Regions from separate parts of the Blautia sp. HCP3S3_C12 genome, predicted to be linked through region 2. Evidence: a T-box and tRNA genes for the amino acid it is inferred to sense, from the RefSeq annotation. Region 2 holds a T-box; the other holds one or more tRNA genes.
The links. A T-box is a leader RNA that pairs with one kind of tRNA and senses whether it is charged. The one in region 2 lies ahead of thrS (threonine--tRNA ligase), so its partner is inferred to be a tRNA-Thr.
Positions count from the first base shown of each region.

Region 1 (7,493 bases), on a different contig from region 2:
AAATGACATCGGATTCATTTTCCGGTCGTGATATAAATGAAACAATACTTCCCAGTCAGGATGACTGCATTCCATCAATTCTCTTAGACTCTTTGTTTCTTCTTCCGAAAAACGATTAATTCTGTGCAGCTGTCCTTTTTGATTTCCATGTTCCTTCAGTTTTAATGCATCATCCAGAAATACCTCATGGACTTCCACCACATTATCCGGCAGTTCATAGACAAATTTTCCACGGTCACATGCATGTGCTCCTATCACCCACAGTACAAACTGATGCTCTTTCATAACAGTGATATACTGATGCATCCATGTAGAAACTCCACCATGTACATACGGATAACAGCCTTCTAAAACCAGACAGATTCTCAATTCTCTCACCTTATTTCTATTTTCACTGATTTCTCTTTTGCCCGAAGCAGATAGAGATTTCCGGTAATATGCGTCAGTTCTCCACCTTCTATATTACCCGGAGTCCCTTCATTCATTCTTATCATAATATAAGCTTCATCATAAAAATTATCTAATTTAAGATTAAGTTCCTGATCTGATACATCCTTATCGATCACCAGTGCCCCATACCGCTGTATTGCGCCTGATAGTTCGGAAGCAGTAAGATTTCTCAGACATGGAGCTGAAGTATACAGCCAGTCCATATATTCATCCAGCCGTTTTTTCAGTTTCTCCCATCCCAGTCTGGCACCTCTGTCTTCGTCCAGCAGATCATCCGGATGCATAAAATGTGTATTGACAAAATGCATATTCAGTTCAGATACAGCCGCAAGTTCCATATAATCATCAATCACAGCACCTGAAATAATACGGGGCTGTTCCACAATTCCATCTTCTGCAACTTCAAACTCCTGTGTATATGCCATATCTCCGACAAAATAATTACTTGCAATTGTACGTATCTCCGGAAATTCTTTTACGATCATTTCCCGCCCTTCATCTGACAGCACATTAGACGGCGGTACATAAACAGACAACTCTGTCCCCGGAAACATATCTTTTCCAAACCGTATCAGCTCTGTCATGGCTTTTTTCATTGCATCATAGCTTTCCCATGTTTTGTATGGAAGGATATTTGCATAATCCACATTTGACAGGCTCAATGGCTGATGATTATATCCATGATATCCCAGTTCTCCTCCCTGATGAAGCAGCATATTCCCAAAATACTGAAATCTCTGCACATCTTCCTGTTCCACAACATCTCCGGACACATCATCTTCATAATTATCAATAATAACACCTGTATATTTCACGCCGTGTTCCTCTGCCATATCCAGCATATCCGGCCACCAGATATTTGTATAAAACTCTTTGATGCTGAGACCATAATCACGTTTGATATATTTTCCATCTCCACTCGGTACAGGAGATGGAAAATCATCCAGATAGAATACAGATCCATTAAGCACCGGGTAAACCATCACATCTGTCAGCAGGCTATAGGATGCCGCAAAAAATCCTCTTGTGGCTTTTTCACATAATCCAAAATTGTCAACTACAAATTTACCTTTTCCATAACTGTTTTCCCAGATAAGCGGAACCTTCTTTTCATCATCTGTCCATGCATAAACCTTCGCTGTTTCTCCAACACTTACTTCCCATGCTGAATCATATGCGTCCGGAATCTGGTAAGATCTTCCCCCTCCAATCATGAAATCATCATCAATATAGATTTTATCTACCAGAACATTTCCATAATCAGAGTCTGTAATTCCCAATTTCTGCTCAATGATCGAAACATATGTATCCTTCTGAAGTGTTAATGCAAAAAGAACACGTCCTCCTTTTTCTACCCAGTTTCCAATCTTTATAACTACATCCTTCAATGGGTTCAGATCCGACATCAGCACCACTATTGTTTCATAGCCTGAGAAATCAGGAATCTCACTCTGTCTGATATCTGCCAGATCTACTCCTATTTTCATATCCATGAAAATTCTTTCAAACTGTTCCCATGCCATCACACTGTCTGCCTGACTGCTGTCCATCAGCACCAGACAACTGCTCTCAATATTTTTGACTGCCTGTGTTTCAGTTACAACAGTATCCCTGTCCAGATATGCATTCTTCTTGATATCTGCCTGATACTGAATTCCTGAACGCTCTGTCCAAAGCACCACACTGATTGCCAGAAAGACTCCCAGAATAACAGTCAGACCCTTAAATCGAAAAGACTGTAAATATTTTATCATTCCTGCCAAAAAGCCAATGCCTCCTTTCCTTTCGCCGACAGGTAAATATGCTCCTGCTGAATCTGCTCTAATGTTTCCTTTAATTCTTTTCCCTGTTTCAGTTCTACGTAATATCTGATCCTGAGTATCCAGTATTCTTCATTTCTGTGCCACTTCTTATCCATTCTTTCCAGACTTTTAAGAACCTGTTCATACTCCTTCATCTGCATTTGATTCTCAGTCAGACATACATATGTATGAAGATCCTCTTTAAATTTCAGTTTTTTCTTCAGAAGTTTTATATATTGATTTCTTTGCACCAGTTCCATCTGTCCTTCCAGAAGTCCCTGAGATAAATACTCCTGAAGAAAATCGCAGTACTCTGCAATAAGCTGTTGATTTTCCGGTTCTTTTGCATATCTGTATTCTATCTTCTGCAGTCTGCTTTCATATTCCTTAGACAGCTCTACCATTCCTGTGATCGCATAATGCACAACCTCTACATCCTCATTCATCCTTGCCTGTTTAAGCATATCTATGTAATTCTCCGGATCATCATTCAATATATTCATAATCAGATCACGCCTCATATCGGCCTCATCAATAAGAAGCACTTCCTCCAGTGGCACAATATTTCTGTCACTTTCTTCTTTCGGTACTATAATGCTTCTGTAAACTTCTTCATTGATCTTCATTTTTTCTATTCCGATTTCGCGCTTTTTATCCTGGTGAAAAAATATTTGGAAATGGAGAAGCAACACACAGATCATACCCCATACCGGTACAAAGATCACAGGTAATATGAGATACCTCTTCACCTTCAGTAAATGGGAGTTTATTCCTGTCCATATTAAAACACAACAGATAATATGAAATATAATAAAAACAACTCCTGTTATATTCTGTATCATTCTTCAGCTACCCTGCTTTCGTTACGGGTGTCAATCACTCTGCAGTGAAGTCCGTTCTTTTCGATCCTTTCAATTACGATCGGTAACATGCCATCATCCACCTGTGACAGGATCAGATAAAGTTGCCCATCCTCCGATATTCCCAGTATGTCATTCTCTCTGATTTTATTTCTTAATATCCTGTCTGTTTCCTCCAGTGTTATTGCCGGGTTCTCAATCTGCAGCAGAGCATATGATCCTATTTTCTGTTCTTTTATAGAATGAAATAATTTCAGTCTTTCCATAAAATACTCTGTTTTTAATATATGAGTTCCTTCCAGATATTCCCTGTCTCTGACTGCTTCCTGATATTCCAGTGCACGCAGCAGAGAGACTTCTACCAGACCGCATAAAATTTTAATAAGATTCAGATAATACAATGTCATCTGATTACTGGCAGCATCCTGAATAAATACCAGCATTACAAGTTCTCCATTTCTCCTTATCCCTGCAATATATGCCGGATATCCGGCAAGCAATTCCCTGTTTCTCCAGACCTCACCCTTTTCCAGCGTTTCTATCGCATTCTGATACTCTTCAATCCTTATAGAATTCGGTATTTTTCTGCGAATTTCAGGTGATGACACTTCCATCCTCCCAAAACGTTTCCATGAATCCAGTGAATAAAGTACAATTGTATGATTTTCCAGAACATCTTCCATTACCCTTATGGTTTCCATAAACAATTTCTGAGGCTGTATCACATCCAGCTTTCTTGTTATGTCAAAAATTTTTCCAAAGCTGTCCCTGCTTCCGAGAATCTGCTTCTTATATTGTCTTTTATCCTGAAGGGTCTCCTGATACATTTCCTGCATAAAGAAAAATTTTTCCTTGATCAGTCTGTTTTCTTTTGTTACAAATTCTATATTCTCTTCATTTTTCAGCCTTATATAGCCACAGACAGCACCTGCTGCAAAATAAAAAATAAACGGAATCCAGTTGGAAGCCTCATAAAACAAAGTATATATGTTTACATTCTCCTGCCTGTATGCTGCAATCAAAGAACAAGTTTCCAACGCTGCTGCTGCTATTCCATAATTAATTCCATAAAGACTTCCCATGAATACAATAAATACAAGTCTCAGGTCAATCATTTTAAACTGAGCATAAGTTCCTGTATATTTGTTTAGAAATTCAAATAAAATAAATCCTGAGATTAATTCCAGAATGTGAACCAGCAAAGTATTTTTCGATATCCAATTCCTGATATTTGCAAAATGTCCGGAATCTTGATCTGATAATTTTTTATACTCCTGATACATCCCGGGAATATCTTCAAAAACAGATATCTTTGGAAACCACCCATATTCCTGTCTTATGATCTGATCATCCGGCTGTACCTTATAAATCTGACCGCTGTTCTGATATCTTATATCCAGTTTACCCGGAATTGTTTTTCTGATTTCTTTTTCCAGATCACTGAAATTCTGCCCGAAACAATCCGGAACATTCAGACAGCATTCTTTTCCCCAATTATCATATACTTTATAAAGCAGTTCTGCCAGATCATCCATACATAGAAAATAAATATTTTGTTCCGGTGATTCCTCAAAAACAATTTTCCCGCTTTGTTCTGCCTCTGTAAACAGCTTATAAAAAAAGTCCTGTGTGTATAACGCTGAATATAAATGAGGAATTCTCAGAATCTTGGTGTTTATCTGATACATATTTCCATATTCCATAACTACATTTTCTGCTGCGGATACCAGAAGTGTTTTTCCACTTGTAATATTATAAATACTCTCCTGGCCGGTCAGATACAACATCCTTATTTCCTTATTCTTTTTGCATAACTGAAGTATCTGTCTCAGTTGTTCCAGTTCTCCTGCCATCCTGCCATGCATAGTCAGATAATTGGAAAAATAAACAATTCTTTCAAACTCATATGTTTCGAAAATCTCTTTCAGTTCTTTCTCATCTTTTATGAACGGACGAGATAATATATTCTTGTTTCGATTTGATTTCAGCATCTCATTTCCCAGTACAACTACATCACATTCAGGAAATGATTCTTCTATAAAAGTTTCTGTTACATATCCTGTATTTCCTGCCAACAATACTTCCATATTTATTCACCTCAATAAAGTGAAGTATAACAAAGTTATTTTTTCTTTTCAATATCAGTATCAACGCTTTTTTTGACATAATCACAACCGCCGGCTTAGCAGGTGATTATTTGTTTGCCCTAACAAAAAAAGCTCCAAATCCTCAATTCATAAGGATTCAGAGCTATTTGAACGTCAAGCTGAAAATGAGACTTGAACTCACGACCCCTTCATTACGAGTGAAGTGCTCTACCGACTGAGCTATTTCAGCTTATGCTGTCATCTGTCAGAAAATAACGGTTCCGACAGCCACAGCATTTAGTTTATAATATTATTTATTTTCTGTCAAGTCCTTTTTAGCTGGTTTTTGGGGTGTGGTCTTTGTCACCTTTGGCGCTTCTTTTGGTGCTCTTTTTGTCACTTTTTTTGTCGCCGGTTTTACTACCGTCTTTACATCAGCTTTTGTTTTCGCTGCAGCCTTACGTACAGTTCTCGCCTTGGTAATCGACTTCTTGATCTGACCTTCTGCTGCTTTCTCCTCTTTCGGCTCTTCTTCCGGTGTACAGGTAAAGATTGCCACCCCAAGTGCAGGAAGTTTCACTGTAATAGAATATTCTCTCTCATCGCACTCTGCCTTCTTCGCTACTTTCACTCTTCCATTAACTACACCTTCCCCGCCATATTTCTTATCATCACTGTTAAAGATTTCTTTATATTTACCGGCAAAAGGTACTCCAACCTGATAATTCTCGTAGGGGATTGCCGCGAAATTGCAGACAGCCAGAATAGTTTCTTCCGGTTTCTCTGTCTTTCTCATGAATGCGATCACATTCTCCTCATACTTCATCAGCTGAACCCATTCAAATCCATCATACTCGTCATCCATCTGATAAAGTGCCGGATGAGCCAGATACATATTATTAAGGTCTTTGACAAAAACTTCCAGTTCTTTTGGCATGTCTTTATCCGGCGCCATCATCTTGCATCCCGGGTGAAGCATCATATAGGCGTATGCTTCTCTGATCTGCGCACTCTTCTGTGCTTCTGTTCCCGGCAGTTTCTCTGCAAAATCCTTCAAAGTGCCAACATCCCTGGTGCCAAGGGTCAGAATATAATGTTCACAGTATGCATAAAGCAAAGAAACTGTCAGCTGATCATGGTAATTCTTTCTCTCAATGGGATCCTTACTCAGGTATTCCAGGAGATCTTTTGTCCATCCGCCACTCCATTTATAATCAAATCCAAGATGGTCATTTACCACACTGTCCGTCAGCTCCGGCCAGAGTCCGTCCTCCTGGGCAATAAGAAGGATACCAGGATTTCTCTGTTTGATCACAGAATTCAGATGTTTCAGAAATTCCAATGCATCCAGGTTCTCATTTGTGCCATATATATTTGGTGTCCACACTCCAGGATTTCTGCCATAATCCAGGTACAGCATAGCATCTACATCATCCATGCGCAGACCGTCCACATGATAAACCTCTGTCCAGAAACATGCATTGGCAATCAGAAAATCCTTCACCATAGGACTGGCATAATTGTAGAGCAGTGTTCCCCAGAATGGATGAACCGCTTCTGCAGGATTCTGTTTTTCATAAAGAGGTGTTCCATCAAATCTCTCCAGCCCGGAAGCATACCGTGGAAACTGTGCAGGTGTCCAGTCCAGGATCACACCGATTCCTGCCTGATGCAATTCATCCACCAGCTTCTGAAAATCCTTGGGTGTCCCAAATCTGGAAGTCGGTGCATAATAACCATAAGTAGAATATCCTCCTGTATTATCATCCAGATATTCCATCACCGGATGCAGTTCTACATGAGTATAATCCTCCTCTGCCAGAAACTCCACCAGTTCCTCTCCCGTCTTCCATTCCTCCAGAGATGTTTCATATATAGAAACCGGCTGTTTCCTGTCATCAAATCTGGAACGTTCTTTCATCCAGTCTCCATCGTTCCACTGAAAAGCACTTACATCTGCTACCACAGATGCTCCCTCAGGATCATGGTCTGCGCTGTTCCCATAAGGATCGGCCTTTAGCAGAACTTCGCCGCCTTTAACTTTAATTTCATATTTATAATGTGTTCCGACTTCTGCTCCGGGTACAAACAGTTCAAAGATACCGGACATTGGCATACGGTGCATGATGGTTGCACGGCCAATCCATTCATTGAAATCCCCGGCAATATTCACGCTAATAGCATTGGGAGCCCAGACAGCAAACAAAGTTCCCTTTACTCCATTAATCTCCATGGGATGTGCTCCAAGTTTTTTATATGCCTCATAATAAACGCCTGCACAGAACTGCTTTTCT
Region 1 covers NZ_JBQHWC010000004.1:73,326-80,818, forward strand. Annotated here, with positions in the region: gene pelF (GT4 family glycosyltransferase PelF) at 1-369, opposite strand, end outside; gene ACTNDS_RS05755 (DUF2194 domain-containing protein) at 375-2,204, opposite strand; gene ACTNDS_RS05760 (hypothetical protein) at 2,201-2,878, opposite strand; gene ACTNDS_RS05765 (NAD-dependent epimerase/dehydratase family protein) at 3,091-5,199, opposite strand; tRNA gene ACTNDS_RS05770 (tRNA-Thr) at 5,377-5,449, opposite strand; gene glgB (1,4-alpha-glucan branching enzyme) at 5,510-7,493, opposite strand, start outside.
Region 1: it has a tRNA-Thr gene. The T-box ahead of thrS (threonine--tRNA ligase) is inferred to sense a tRNA for this amino acid. The anticodon was not compared.

Region 2 (7,493 bases):
GACGGTAGGCTTCTTTAAAATCCTCTTTTGCAATCTTTACAAAGGAATCCATATCCGTTACAGAACCTGCCACACTGTGCATCTCTTCCTTTTCAGCCTGGATCACAAAGGGAATTCTGTACTCTCCTACATTGGTGGTAAAGCACAGCCAGCCCTCATGTCTGTCACCCGGATTCATTCCTACACCATCCACCCCGTACTGCAGACGTATTGTAGTCCCCGTGAACTGATCTGTTCCCGGAACAACCCGCCTGTTGGAAGATGTAATATATCCACGGATCCTCTGGTTACCTTCTGTCCCGAAATACAGTTCTCCCCTGTATACATCTCCGGCTTTCAGTGTCACTTCAATTTTCTCTTTTGAAAAAAGAAGTCCCGGCTGCTCATATCTGAATTTTCCACTTAAGAGTTCTTCTATCGTCTTTTTCAAGTTGTTCACCTATATTTCCCTGTTCATCATAATTTATCACTGTCAAATAACCTTATCTGTTTATTATACACCACAACCGCAACCTGTGCAATATTTGGCTTGACCGGATGTTTTTAACCTTGCGAACACCTATCATTTCTAATATACTGATACTATAATATCAAGGTCAAAAGACCAGAAAACAGGAGGTGCTCTATGAACAAGAAAAAGTCTTTGCTTTGTCCCTGCATTGTGTTTGCATTTCTCTTTGCCTGTATAATGTTTTCCACCTTTGCCTATGCCAAAGCTGCCCCATGCAATAAATTTGAAAAAAAGGCCAGTGGAAATGTTTATTATTACGACAAAACCGGCAAACGGGTAACAGGTCTTGTCACGATCAAGGGGAAAAAGTACTATTTTGACAGCAAGGGTGTACAACAGAACGGCTGGCAGAAAATCAAGGGAAATTATTATTTCTTCCGGATCAAAAACGGGGCTCAGGCATATATGGTCACCTCCGGAAAAGTCAATCAGATTTCTCTCGCCAAAAACGGAAAAGCCAGATACAACAGCCAGGAGCTGCGTAAATTAAATGTTATGGTATATGCCAATCAGCAAATGAGACAGATCACAAAGAGAAATATGTCCATGCCTGAGAAACTCTGGATTTGTTTTCAGAAAGCCGTCAACTACAACTATGGTGGAGCAGGCAATGATTTTGCCTACCGTTCTGCTGCTGCCAACTGGGATGTGGGCTATGCTGAAGACATGTTTTACAGAGGCAGAGGCAATTGTTTTGCATTTGCATCCGCTTTTGCCTATCTGGCCAATGCAGTGGGCTATGAAGCCAGTGTAGTTTCCTCAGGCGGGCACGGATGGGCAGAAATCAAGGGGAAGGTTTGTGACCCTGACTGGGCAAAGGTTACCAGGAACATAAAGCTTTACTATCGTATGGATTATAGCCTCAGTGGAATAAACGGAATCCCCCGATATAAAAACAACCGGGCATATGTAAAAATCGTTTAACCGAATATCCACTTGACTCTTTATAAATATTTATCCCAGTACATTGTTTCGCAACAGAAAAATCCGGACAGTCTGCCAGACTTTGCCCGGATTTTTCATTTTCTGTACATATAAAATTACTCCCGATAGTCCTCTGCACGGAAAGGAATCTCAAAAGTTCCCATAGCGTCTTTTAAATCCTCTGTGTTTCGCGGTCCATACAGTGGCAGACACTGAAAATTCTGACAGGTCAGATACCCCAGCACAGCCTGGCTAACAGAAATCCTATACTTTTCCATCAGTTTACTAATGATTCTCATATTATTCAGATTACCTTCCGCATAGTACTCTGAATTTACCACTGCTTTCCAGCCAGCTGCCAGAAGTTTATGAAAAAATCCATTGCATGCTGCAGAATAGGGCGTTGCCAGATTTTGTGGATTCTCTTCATGATATCTCTGCATTTCTTTATCCATGATCACCAGAGTATCATCTGCCATAGGTTTCATCCACGGCTCCCCAATATTATATAAAGCTTCGTTTGCCACAAATCCACGGCAGCCTTTAGACGCAGCATAGACATCTGCTTCTTTCATTCTGGCTGTCGTCCAGTTGGAGCAGGCATAATAGCGAATTTTTCCCTGCTTTCTGAAATCCTCCATAATATCGATCAGTTCACTGACCGGCACATCTTCGTTGTCTCTGTGATAAAAATAAATATCAATATAATCTGTTCCCAGCACACGCAGGGATTCTTCCAGGTCATATTTCAGGCAGCTTTCACTTACTCTGGATTTATGCATATCCGGATTCGGTCCTGTCATATCCGGATGTCCGCCTTTACTCACCAGAATAACATCTAATATATGATGCTCCCTCAAAAATCAATCCCTTACTGTTCATTCCATACTGGCTGCGGCAATGGAATTTGTAATTTAGCAATTGACAAACCTATTTTTCAAGTTTATAATCAGTGGCAGAAAAGATAAGAAAGCTTAAAACGTTGAAGAGAAGAGTAAGCTGAGGAACGTTACAGAGAGAAATGCATTCCGGTGCAAGCATTTCATCGGGAAACAGCCGAAGACCACCTCTGAGTGACTTTAATACAGTCCGGTGATTCCGTTACCATCGAATGAAGTGGTTCTGAATTATTATTTTCAGTCATTCAGAACAACCGGGGTGGAACCGCGAGTAATAATATCTCGTCCCCTACAGTATTTAACCGTACTGTAGGGGATTTTTTTATTCTTTCTTTTCCCCCTTTGCAGTACAAAATACACTGAAAGATGCTCCTCACATCCAAACAGGCAGCCGGACATCTGACAGCATACAAAGAATATATAATAAAGGAGATAATGACCATGATCGTAACATTAAAAGACGGATCAAAAAAAGAATACGCTGAAGCAAAATCAGTCATCGACATTGCTTACGACATCAGCGAAGGCCTTGCACGTGCAGCCTGTGCAGGTGAAGTAAACGGAGAAGTCGTGGACTTAAGAACAGTTCTCGACAGTGACTGCGAATTAAACATCCTGACAGCAAAAGACGAAAAAGGACTTGCAGTTCTCCGTCACACAGCATCCCATGTACTTGCCCAGGCAGTGCAGACATTATATCCAGATGCAAAGGTTGCTATCGGACCTTCTATTGACACAGGATTCTACTATGATTTCGACTGCCCTCCATTCTCCCGTGATGACCTGGATGCAATCGAAAAAGAAATGAAAAAGATCATCAAAAAAGGCGCTAAGATCGAACGCTTCACAAAATCAAGAGAAGATGCCATCGCATACTTCAAAGAAAAAAATGAACCATATAAAGTCGAACTGGTTGAAGACCTTCCGGAAGGCTCCGAAATCTCTTTCTATTCCCAGGGAGACTGGACAGACCTCTGCGCAGGTCCTCACCTTATGAGCGTAAAAGGTGTAAAAGCATTCAAACTTCTCTCCTCTTCCAGCGCTTACTGGAGAGGCAGCGAAAAGAACGCAATGCTCACACGTATCTACGGAACCGCTTATCCTTCCAAGGACGAACTGAAAGAACATCTGGAACAGATGGAAGAAGCAAAAAGACGTGACCACAACAAGCTTGGCCGTGAAATGAAAATTTTCACAACTGTAGACGTAATCGGACAGGGACTTCCGCTTATCATGCCAAACGGTGTGATCATGATGCAGGAGCTTCAACGCTGGATCGAAGACGAAGAAGCAAAACGCGGATATATCAGAACAAAAACTCCGTTAATGGCAAAGAGCGACCTTTACAAGATTTCCGGACACTGGGATCATTACAAAGACGGTATGTTCGTTCTCGGTGATGAGGAGACTGACAAGGAAGTATTTGCGCTTCGTCCTATGACATGCCCATTCCAGTACTATGTATACAAAGCAGAACAGCACAGCTATCGTGATCTGCCTCTTCGTTACGGCGAAACATCCACTCTGTTCCGTAATGAGGATTCCGGAGAAATGCACGGTCTGACACGTGTACGTCAGTTCACAATCTCCGAGGGGCATCTGATCGTAAGACCTGACCAGATGGTTAAAGAATTCAAAGACTGTATCGCACTTGCACAGTACTGCCTGCAGGTTCTCGGCGTGGAGGAAGACGTAACCTATCATCTTTCCAAATGGGATCCGAACAACAGAGAGAAATACATCGGTGATGCAGAAGTGTGGAATCAGACAGAAGCTCATATCCGCCAGATGCTTGAAGAACTGAACATTCCGTTTACAGAGGATGTTGGAGAGGCTGCTTTCTACGGACCTAAGGTTGATATCAACGCAAAGAACGTATACGGAAAAGAAGATACAATGATCACAATTCAGTGGGATGCTCTTCTTGCTGAACAGTTCGACATGTATTATATCGACGAAAACGGCGAAAAACAGCGTCCATACATCATCCATCGTACATCCATGGGATGCTATGAGAGAACACTGGCATGGCTCATTGAGAAATATGCAGGCATGTTCCCAACATGGCTCTGCCCGGAACAGGTTCGTGTAATCCCGATTTCCGAGAAATTCCACGACTATGCTGCCAAAGTTGAAGCTCAGTTAAAAGAAAACGGAATCCGCTGCTCTGTTGACCAGCGTTCCGAAAAGATGGGTTACAAGATCCGTGAAGCACGTCTTGCAAGAGTTCCATACATGCTCATTGTTGGTGCCAAAGAGGAAGAAGAAGGCAAGGTTTCTGTAAGAAGCCGTTATCTTGGCGACGAAGGAATGAAAGACCTTGGCGAATTCCTTGCATCCATCAAAGAAGAGATCAAAAATAAGACAATCCGCAAGATTGAGGTTCAGGAAGAAAATAAATAAAGCCTGATAGACCATCCCTCTGACTGTCACATATTTCGAAAACCGTATATGTGGTACTGTCAGAGGGATTTTTCATAATATTATCAGACAGGAGGTTATCATCCATGCAGGATAACAAAAATTTTCTGGGCACAGAACCTGTTGGAAAGCTTCTTTTAAAGCTATCCATTCCAACAGTGATCGCCCAGCTTATCAACATGCTTTATAACATTGTAGACCGTATTTATATCGGCCACATCCCGGGGGAAGGCAGCCTGGCACTTACAGGTGTGGGAGTCTGTATGCCCATCATCATAATCGTCTCCGCATTTGCGGCACTGGTCAGTTCCGGCGGTGCACCAAGGGCTTCTATTTATATGGGAAAACAGGATAATGAATCTGCTGAGAATATATTAGGTAACTGTTTTATTCTTCAGATTATTATCTCTGTTATCCTCACTGCCATTTTACTGATCTGGGGCAGAGATTTATTGCTGGCTTTTGGCGCCAGTGAAAACACCATCAGTTATGCAACCGACTATATGCATATTTACGCTTTTGGTACCTTGTTCGTACAGTTAACCCTTGGTATGAATGCATTTATTACTGCACAGGGATTTACCACATTTTCCATGGTTTCCGTCCTGATCGGTGCTGTCTGCAATATCGTTCTGGATCCTGTGTTTATCTTTGTTTTTCATATGGGGGTACGTGGTGCTGCACTGGCAACTGTTATCTCACAGGCGATTTCCACACTCTGGGTAGTTTCATTCCTCTGCAGCAAAAAGACACTGCTTCACCTCAAGAAAAAGCATCTCCACCTGGAGGCAAAGGTTATTCTTCCCTGTATCGCGCTGGGACTTGCTGCTTTTATCATGCAGTCAAGTGAAAGTATTGTAACTGTCTGCTTTAATTCATCCCTGCTTCGGTACGGCGGTGATATTGCAGTGGGAGCCATGACCATCCTGACCAGTGTTATGCAGTTTGCCATGCTTCCTCTTCAGGGAATCGCGCAGGGAGCACAGCCAATTTCCAGTTATAATTACGGTGCCAAAAATGCAGACAGAGTAAAGAAAACTTTTCGTTTGCTTCTGATCACCTGTCTGTCATATTCTGTACTCCTCTGGGCTGCTGTACAGCTTGTTCCCAGAGTATTTGTAAGCATTTTTACTGCTGATACAAATCTTATTGGATTTACTGCACCAATGCTGAAGATTTATCTGGGTGGTCTGTTCCTCTTCGGTATCCAGATTGCCTGTCAGATGACCTTTACCTCACTTGGAAAGGCAGTAAACTCTATTATTGTTGCTGTTGTCCGTAAGTTTGTACTGCTGATCCCGCTGATCTATATTATGCCTCATATGATATCTGATCCAACAACAGGCGTATATATGGCAGAACCCATTGCAGATATTACTGCTGTGATCTTTACCTCTGTTTTATTTGCATTTCAGTTTAAAAAGGCACTGGCAGAAATTCAGAATTAAATACTGTACAAATCCATAATAAGGGGTGAACATTACAAAACGTTCACCCCTTAAATTATGCATTTCTATAGTCAAACGGATATTCACAATCCGCTTCGCTACTTGATTGATTAAAACAAGTCATTAATCACTTCCTGTACTGTCTGCAAACGCTCTGCTTTCCATGCTTTTGCACCACAGAAAAGAAGCCCTTCATCTACATTTCCTTTTACTGCATTGATCAGTCCGTCAGTAATACAGTAGGGTATTTCTTTTGGGCTGCATTTTACGAGACATCCATGACAGGGACTGTGTGGAATCTGTTCGCCGTTCATGACACGGGTCATGAATTTGTTCATAATGGCACGACCTGGCATTCCTACCGGACTTTTTACAATGGCAATGTCGGATTCTTTTGCTTTTAAATGGGCTTCTTTATAGCGGATGTCTGCATCACATTCTTCCGTTGTGATAAAGCGGGTAGCAACCTGAATGCCATCAGCACCAAGATTATCCACTTTTCGGACATCTTCTCTGTTATAGATACCACCTGCTACGATCACTGGAATTTCTGTCTCATATTTCTCTGCGTAGCTTTTTACTGTTGCGATGATTTTCTTTATTTCTTCACTGTAGGATTCTTCAGTATATTTCTCCAGCTCTTCTTTATGAAAACCAAGGTGTCCGCCTGCCTGAGGACCTTCGATCACTACCAGATCTGCAGTTCTTTTGTATTTTCTGTCCCAGTATTTCAGGATTACTTTTGCGGATTTGTCTGTAGATACGATGGGTGCAATCTTTGTCAGACTTCCTTTTACCAGTTCCGGAAGCTCTGTGGGAAGTCCCGCACCGGAAATAATGATGTCTGCTCCGGCTTTTACTGCAGCCTTTACGTGAGATGCATATTCTTTCAGTGCAACCATAATATTGTATCCTATGATTCCGTCTTCTGAAATCTCACGGGCTTTTTTCATTTCGCCGGCAATGGCACGTTCGTTGGCTGCCGCCGGATTTCTGTCAAAGTCTTCTTCCCTGTAGCCGATCTGTGCAGTGGAAATAATACCAACTCCTCCTGCTTTCGCAACAGAACCTGCAAGTCTGCCAAGACTGATCCCAACTCCCATTCCTCCCTGAATCAATGGAACTCTTGTGATTTTATCTCCTATTTTGAAATTCTTCATTTTGATTCTTCTCCTATTGTTTTGTTTGCATTTTAAATATTTTGATATCCAAAGTATATCACAATATTTATTGTTGTCAAGAGAAACCAGTTTATATAGTTTTTAATACTATATGCATAACCGATATCTG
Region 2 covers NZ_JBQHWC010000001.1:246,322-253,814, reverse strand. Annotated here, with positions in the region: gene ACTNDS_RS01225 (DUF5717 family protein) at 1-430, opposite strand, end outside; gene ACTNDS_RS01220 (transglutaminase domain-containing protein) at 626-1,435, shown strand; gene ACTNDS_RS01215 (aldo/keto reductase) at 1,552-2,295, opposite strand; T-box leader at 2,409-2,627, shown strand; gene thrS (threonine--tRNA ligase) at 2,776-4,737, shown strand; gene ACTNDS_RS01205 (MATE family efflux transporter) at 4,842-6,203, shown strand; gene ACTNDS_RS01200 (NAD(P)H-dependent flavin oxidoreductase) at 6,314-7,363, opposite strand.